3 regions of the Lactobacillus sp. ESL0259 genome follow, and region 2 is predicted to be linked to each of the others. Evidence: predicted binding sites of a transcription regulator. Region 2 holds the regulator's gene; each other region holds the start of a gene.
What was found. Region 2 encodes NrdR, which represses ribonucleotide reductase genes. Its sites were predicted from a motif close to ACACNATATATNGTGT; they were not measured.
Positions count from the first base shown of each region.

Region 1: nrdJ (ribonucleoside-triphosphate reductase, adenosylcobalamin-dependent) is a predicted target of NrdR. The motif match lies at 983-998, and genes of this name have one in related genera.
Region 3: F5ESL0259_RS08685 (deoxynucleoside kinase) is a predicted target of NrdR. The motif match lies at 1,105-1,120, and genes of this name have one in related genera.

Region 1 covers NZ_REHP01000001.1:92,859-95,134, reverse strand. The annotation lists gene F5ESL0259_RS00455 (YjjG family noncanonical pyrimidine nucleotidase) at 1-432, opposite strand, end outside; gene nrdJ (ribonucleoside-triphosphate reductase, adenosylcobalamin-dependent) at 1,070-2,276, shown strand, end outside.
Region 2 covers NZ_REHP01000007.1:78,605-80,880, forward strand. The annotation lists gene F5ESL0259_RS05600 (DnaD domain protein) at 1-838, opposite strand, end outside; gene nrdR (transcriptional regulator NrdR) at 841-1,308, opposite strand; gene coaE (dephospho-CoA kinase) at 1,310-1,912, opposite strand; gene mutM (bifunctional DNA-formamidopyrimidine glycosylase/DNA-(apurinic or apyrimidinic site) lyase) at 1,909-2,276, opposite strand, start outside.
Region 3 covers NZ_REHP01000011.1:151,848-154,123, reverse strand. The annotation lists gene F5ESL0259_RS08690 (deoxynucleoside kinase) at 1-400, opposite strand, end outside; gene F5ESL0259_RS08685 (deoxynucleoside kinase) at 413-1,063, opposite strand; gene F5ESL0259_RS08680 (ABC transporter ATP-binding protein) at 1,757-2,276, shown strand, end outside.

The DNA.
Region 1 (2,276 bases), on a different contig from region 2:
CGAAAAATAATTAGCGATTCCGGCTAATTGTAGCCGATGTCTTTGCATATAGGCTTCGCCATTACTCAAAATAGTCAATGCATAATTTTGTTTTTTGGCATAGCGTAAAGTATCAACTACACCCGGGAGCAGTTTATGTGCTTCGCCAAAATAAGAGCGGTATTCGTTCATTACTGCTAAGCCGTCAATTTCAATCCCGAATTTAGCTTTAATAAAATTGGCAAAAGCTATTTTACTCAGCTGCTCATAGTCGATCTTGCCCTGCTCAAGCTCACGCCACAGACCTTGATTATATGCATGATAGTCCCGCTGCAGCTCATCAGTTAACGGCCATTGATGCGCTTTAAAAAGACTCTGCAGAGCAAAACTCTCTGTAGCAGCAAAGTCAATTAAGGTATCATCAACATCAAAAATTATTTGTTTATAACGCAAGCATGTTCTTCCTCTCCAACTATTCCTCAGAATATAACACGTATTCACTAAAAATTAGTGTGGAGATTTATTATAACAATATTTCACAGATAAAGAACAAAATTAACTATTTTTAAATTTTGGGTTGCATTGCTTCTGCTATTTCACAAAATCGGCTATAATATCTTTTAATTTTAGCAAAAGGGGTGATTGGGCATGTTTACACTATTATTGGTTTTGTTTCTCATTTGGCTTTTTATCAAAATGGGTCTTGGCTTTTTTAAAATTCTATTTTTCCTTCTGACCTGTGCTCTGACCTTCTTTTTCTTTGTTCAATTACTGCTTCCGGTAGCTGTTTTTCTGGGAGTCATTTTTCTCATATTTGCCCTAGTTAGACGCTAGTTTATCTCCAAAATTAAACATATATTCAAGCATAATAAGTATCACTTTTAACTTATTATGCTTTTTTATATTTGCGAATGCTATATGATTTTTTATTAACCTCGATAACTTACTCGCACATCACGTTGTGACTTTTACTTGTGTTTGAGACTAAATTTTTCTCTATCAAATACAAGATATTGTGGTATAGTTCTAGTGGACACCATAGATAATGTATCTGTGGAACAATAATTAATTTTAAGGAGTGACTTTGAATATGAAAAATACGAGCATAACGTTGGATCAGGGCTACATTGATCAAGTGAAACAAAATGTCACCCCCCATTGGGGAGAACTTGGCTGGGTTACTTATAAACGAACCTATGCCAGATGGCTTCCGGAAAAAAATCGTTCCGAAAATTGGGACGAAACGGTTAAACGTGTAATTGAGGGCAACATTAACCTTGATCCTCGTCTCAAAGGCACTCCTTCAAAAGAAGTAGTCGCTGAACTAACAAACGAAGCCAAGGATTTATTTAAACTAGTGTACGGTTTAGGAGCAACGCCTTCTGGACGTAATCTGTGGGTTTCCGGCACCGACTACCAAAAGCGCAATGGTGACTCGTTAAATAATTGCTGGTTTATTGCTATTCGGCCGCAAAAATACGGTGATAGCCATATAGTTCCCGACTATTTAGGTCAAACGCAAGAAGCAGTTTCAATGCCTTTCTCATTTCTTTTTGACGAATCAATGAAAGGTGGCGGCGTTGGCTTTTCTGTTGTCCAAGACAATATTAAAAAGATTCCTACAGTTGATAATAAAATTGATTTAACGGTTGTAATTGATAAAAACAGTGCTTCATACGCTGATTCAGTTAAACTTGGTGCAACGGATAAAGATGAGTGGGCCAAGCAAAGCAAGGACAAATCAGATTACGTTTATTACAATTTGCCTGATACTCGCGAAGGTTGGGTTTTAGCTAATGCCCGTTTAATCGACATGCACTTCAATCAAACTAATCCCGAGAATAAGACCAAGCTGGTACTTGACATCAGCAGAATTCGTCCTTACGGAGCTAAAATTCACGGCTTTGGCGGTACCGCTTCTGGTCCTATGCCCTTAGTGGAAATGTTTTTCGATATTAACAACATTATTAACAACCGGGCTGACGGCAACTTAACTTCTGTTGATTGTACGGATATCTGCAACCTGATTGGTAAAACAGTCGTTGCTGGTAATGTAAGAAGGTCAGCGGAACTAGCTTTAGGTACAAGCACCGACCAAGACTTTATCACTATGAAACAAGATAAAGACAAACTTTACCACCACCGTTGGGCCTCAAACAACAGTGTAGCCATTGATTCTAACTTTGATGAATATGAACTAATCGCAAACGGTATTAGAGAAAATGGTGAACCGGGAATAGTTAACCTGGATTTATCTCGTAATTATGGCCGGATCATTGACGGTTATCAAAAAGATA
Region 2 (2,276 bases):
GCGTATCAGTTCCATGAATACTGTTAGCGATAGATTGCTTAATTTGACGCATATTCAAATGATAATCACCATGTAAGCAAGGTATTGCTTCATCAACAAATTCTTGCTCGGAAAGTCCGTACATGCGCATAACAGCTCGAATAGCTTCTTCATTCTGATCAATTTCGCTGCCCGCGATTTGATAAATTTCAAATTGCTGTTTCATAAAATCCCAGTCAATATGCTCTTGCTCATTGACGGTAGCAAAAGCTTTAGAAACAGAACTGTTTTCTTTAGCAGCTTTTTTCACATCAATAGAAGGATCAATTGCTTCTTGGTCAGGTAAATGAAAAACTTCCATAAAGGATGCAGATACGTTAGGTGCTTCCTTAATTCCACTGATGCTGCTTTGACTTTGCTTAGTTTCTCTAGCAAACTCATGGCTCAATTTATTAAAGGCTGTAACACCCACTTTTTCTTTTAATAAACTTGCTAAAAGTGCGGTGGTAAAAAACTCACTGCTGGAAGGAACACTTTTAAGTTTAAAACATAAAACCTGACCCATAATTTGGTTAGTAAGCAAATGGCTTTCAATTAAACCGACAGCTTCAAGTTTATGCAACGCGGGAAATAATTTTTTGATATCGCAGTCGGCTTGCTCCTGCAAAAAATAGAGACCTTTGGCATCAGAGAGCATCGCTTGCGGATTGTAGTCTTCATTTAAGCTTAAATAAACTGCCAGCGCCAGAGATCCAATGAGCGGCTGGTATAATTTGATTAAAACCCGTAAATCCTTCGGAAAAATATCCACCCTGTTAGCAATGAAAAATGGTTGTTTGGGATCATTTGTCTCAAACATAATTAATTACCTTTCTCCCTTTTTGCAATCATATCTTCCATGGTTTTCATGAAGCTGGACATATCTTTGAATTCACGATAAATAGAGGCAAAACGAATATAAGCGACATCATCAATTTTAGCCAGTTCATCCATTACTAATTGACCAATCTTTTTGGAAGAAATCTCACTAACTCCTTGCTGACGGACTTTGTTTTCTACATGATCAACTAATTCTTCAAATTGTGAACTAGATATTGGGCGCTTTTGACCCGCAGCCATAACACCGTGTAAAATTTTTTTCCGGTTAAAAGGTTCACGAGTGCCATCATTTTTGATTACCAGTAGTGGTGTCGTCTCGACTCTTTCAAACGTAGTAAAACGAAAGCCACAGTTTTCACACTCACGCCGCCGTCTGATTGCACGATTTTCATCACTGGGGCGAGAATCTATTACTTTTGATGCATTTTTATGACAATTAGGACATTCCATATTAATACTCCTCTTTTATTTTAAGAAGCAACTGCTCAAGTTGATATTTCAGATCTTGCTTTGTACCAACATTATTAATTACAAAGTCAGCTAGTTTTTCTTTCTGAGACAAGGACATCTGACTGCGAATACGTTTCAAAGCAGCATCTTTACTTAAATGATCCCTTAACATCAGCCGCTTTAACTGCAAAGATTCAGGTATGGCAATTAATAAAGTGCAGTCACAATATTTTTGACCATTTGCTTCAAACAAAACTGGTGCATCTACAATAATTAAAGGCTTTTTAGCAACCTTGTTTAGCGCAATTTTAGCTTGTATTTCTTTAAAAATCAACGGATGGGTAATTTTATTAAGAATGTCAAGCTGCTTTGCGTCATTAAAAACTATTTGGCCTAAAACTGATCGGTTGATTGATTGATCTTCATTGATTATTTGTGCACCAAATTGCTTTTTGACTAATTCATACCCTTTATTACCAACATTTAAAATATCATGAGCTATTTGGTCACAGTCTATCACGGGTATGTGCTTTTCTTTAAAAAAGATATCTGCTGTGCTTTTGCCGCTGGCTATTCCACCAGTTAAGCCCAAAATAGTTGTCATTTATAAATCACCTGACATTTAGGGCAAAAAGTAGTTCCTCGGCCGTTTACTTTAATTTTTTCAAGAGGAGTTCCGCAACGTTCACAAGGTTCGCCCTTATGATCATATACTTGCAACATTTTTTGAAAACCGCCGGTCTTGCCATTAGCATCAAGATATGTATGAACAGTAGTGCCCCTTTCTGCTATAGCTAATTCTATCAACGAATTAATATTATCGTGCAGTTCTGCAACTTTTATTGCCGGGATACTATTAGCCATACACAATGGGTGAATTTTTGTTTCCCACAAAACTTCATCAACGTAAATGTTACCAAGACCGGCCACTACTGACTGATCAAGCAATGTGTTTTTGATATTTTTCT
Region 3 (2,276 bases), on a different contig from region 2:
ATGAAACTTTAATATGAACCAGCAAGTCTGGATTTTTCTTAGGCATATGCTTGAGCTCACTCATCATATTATTAAGCAGTTCGTAATAGGTAGCTACTTCTTCTTTCGTTGCACGACCAATGTCCGCATTCATTTGGAAGAAAAGGGCATCCTCATAGATTGAACGATCAAGAACGTTATTATCATCAGTCAATGCATCCTTGATACTACGAAAACGAGTGTTTAGGAAAAATACCTGAAGTAAGAATGCGTATTTTTTAGGATCAGCATAAAAAAGTGGCAATACAGGATTGTTATCGACACTCTCATAAAATGGTTTGGTTCCTAAATACTTAGCTAAAATACTGGTTAAACTGGATTTACCGGCTCCAATTGGCCCGCTTAAAACAATAACTGTCATCACGTTCCTTCTCTATTCTAAATTGCCTATTGCGTGCAATTTGTCATCAATCTGATTTAAAACTTCTTTTTTAGCATCTTCATCGCAGATAAAGTCGTATTTATCCCCGTCGATCTTAATCTTAGGAGATGCATCATATTTCTCATACCATGGTTCATAGTACTTAATTAGCCTAGCGTAATAGTCTTTTAAACTAGGATCGGTACTGATTTGCTCAAATGAACGCCCCCGCTTTTTAATGCGTTTAAGCATTGTATCCAAGGAAACATGAATGTAAATTAGTAAATCTGGCTTTTTGCTGGGATTACCTGGGGTATCTTCCATCATGTTTTCGAGTAAACTGTCGTATATCTTAAATTCAGTAGGGTCAGCTACTTTACTGTCCGCGTTCATTTTGAAAAAGAGTGCATCTTCATAAATTGAACGGTCAGATACACTATTTTTTTCACGAATTGCCTGGTTGATTTGTGCTAAACGGTGGTTAAGCAGATAGATATTAAGCAAAAAAGTATAGCGTTTCATGTCTTGATAATATAAAGGAAGAACAGGATTATTATCCACTCCCTCATAAAAGGCTTGTGTACCTAAGTGCTCAGCTAAAATACTAGTTAAACTGGATTTACCGGCTCCAATTGGCCCACTTAAAACAATAACTTGGATCACGTTCTTTCTTAAATACAATATATAGATTCTTATTTAGTTTAATACGAGATATAGTGGTATACAAGCAAAAAGTAAATTAAAATTTTAATCAAAAAGTCAAGTGATTTTGTATAATACAGAATAAAAAATTGAGTATTCAAGTAAATAATTTTTTGTAGAAGTTAGATGTTACACGTGAAACCAAAAAATCTGACCGATAAATATTAATTAATTATTTTACTGAGGATTAATGCCAATATTATCCGGTGTTAAGCCCTTTTATTCTGTACTTTGATTCTATCGATTCTGTGATAAATAAAGTAGTCAATAATTGCTCGTTTTGATTGCATTAAGTATAATAAGTGATTTTGCAATTATAGAACGAATTATTTTTTAAAGGCTCGAAAAAGTTGCAGTTGATATTTATATACTGTTGCTATGGGAAAATTTTAAGAATAAAAATTAAAAACAAATTGTTTTAATGTTAAAAAAGATATAAGATAGTAAGTAAATTATAAAATTATTAGTAAATGATGGAAACAAGAGGGCATAACTGATATCTTGAAAAGATTTTTATCTTTAGATAGTACAACTCCTGCTGTAAGTACCAGTTAAGAGTCTTTTGAAGAAGTAATGCAAAAACCATATTATCTATTGAACCAAAATCATTTTAGTATTAACTCTAAAAATAGGGATTTAGACAGGAAGTAAATCATGGACGATACTATAACAAAATTTTCGCTTTGGACCTACATTAAACGTAATTCAGGCATGTATGTAATTTTAGCCATCCTCTATTTTGGCCGGAATTTGGCACAAACTGCTGCCAGCATTTTTAAAGGTAATGCACTTACTGCTTTGACTCAGCACAGTTTAAAGGGCTTTATTGTTGATACAGGTTTAAACTTGCTTAGCTGGGGCTTTTTTCTGATTTTCTTTTTTTGTAGTTCACGGTATTCCGCTGTAATCATCAAGGCCGTCGATAATTCCATTAGGAACGCATTAGCCCATATAATTGGTCGCCAAGAGTATGAAGATTTCAACAAGCACACGGAAGCTGATTATGTTTCCTGGTTTACTAACGATATAAACCAAATTAATCAAGATGGCTTTTTCAGTTTAGAGCAAACATTTAGCAGCGCACTCCTAGGCATTATTGCCAGTGTCATCCTGTTTTCTTATCATCCACTCTTATTTGTAACCACTTTGGTTTTTGCTGTTGTTATGATTTTAT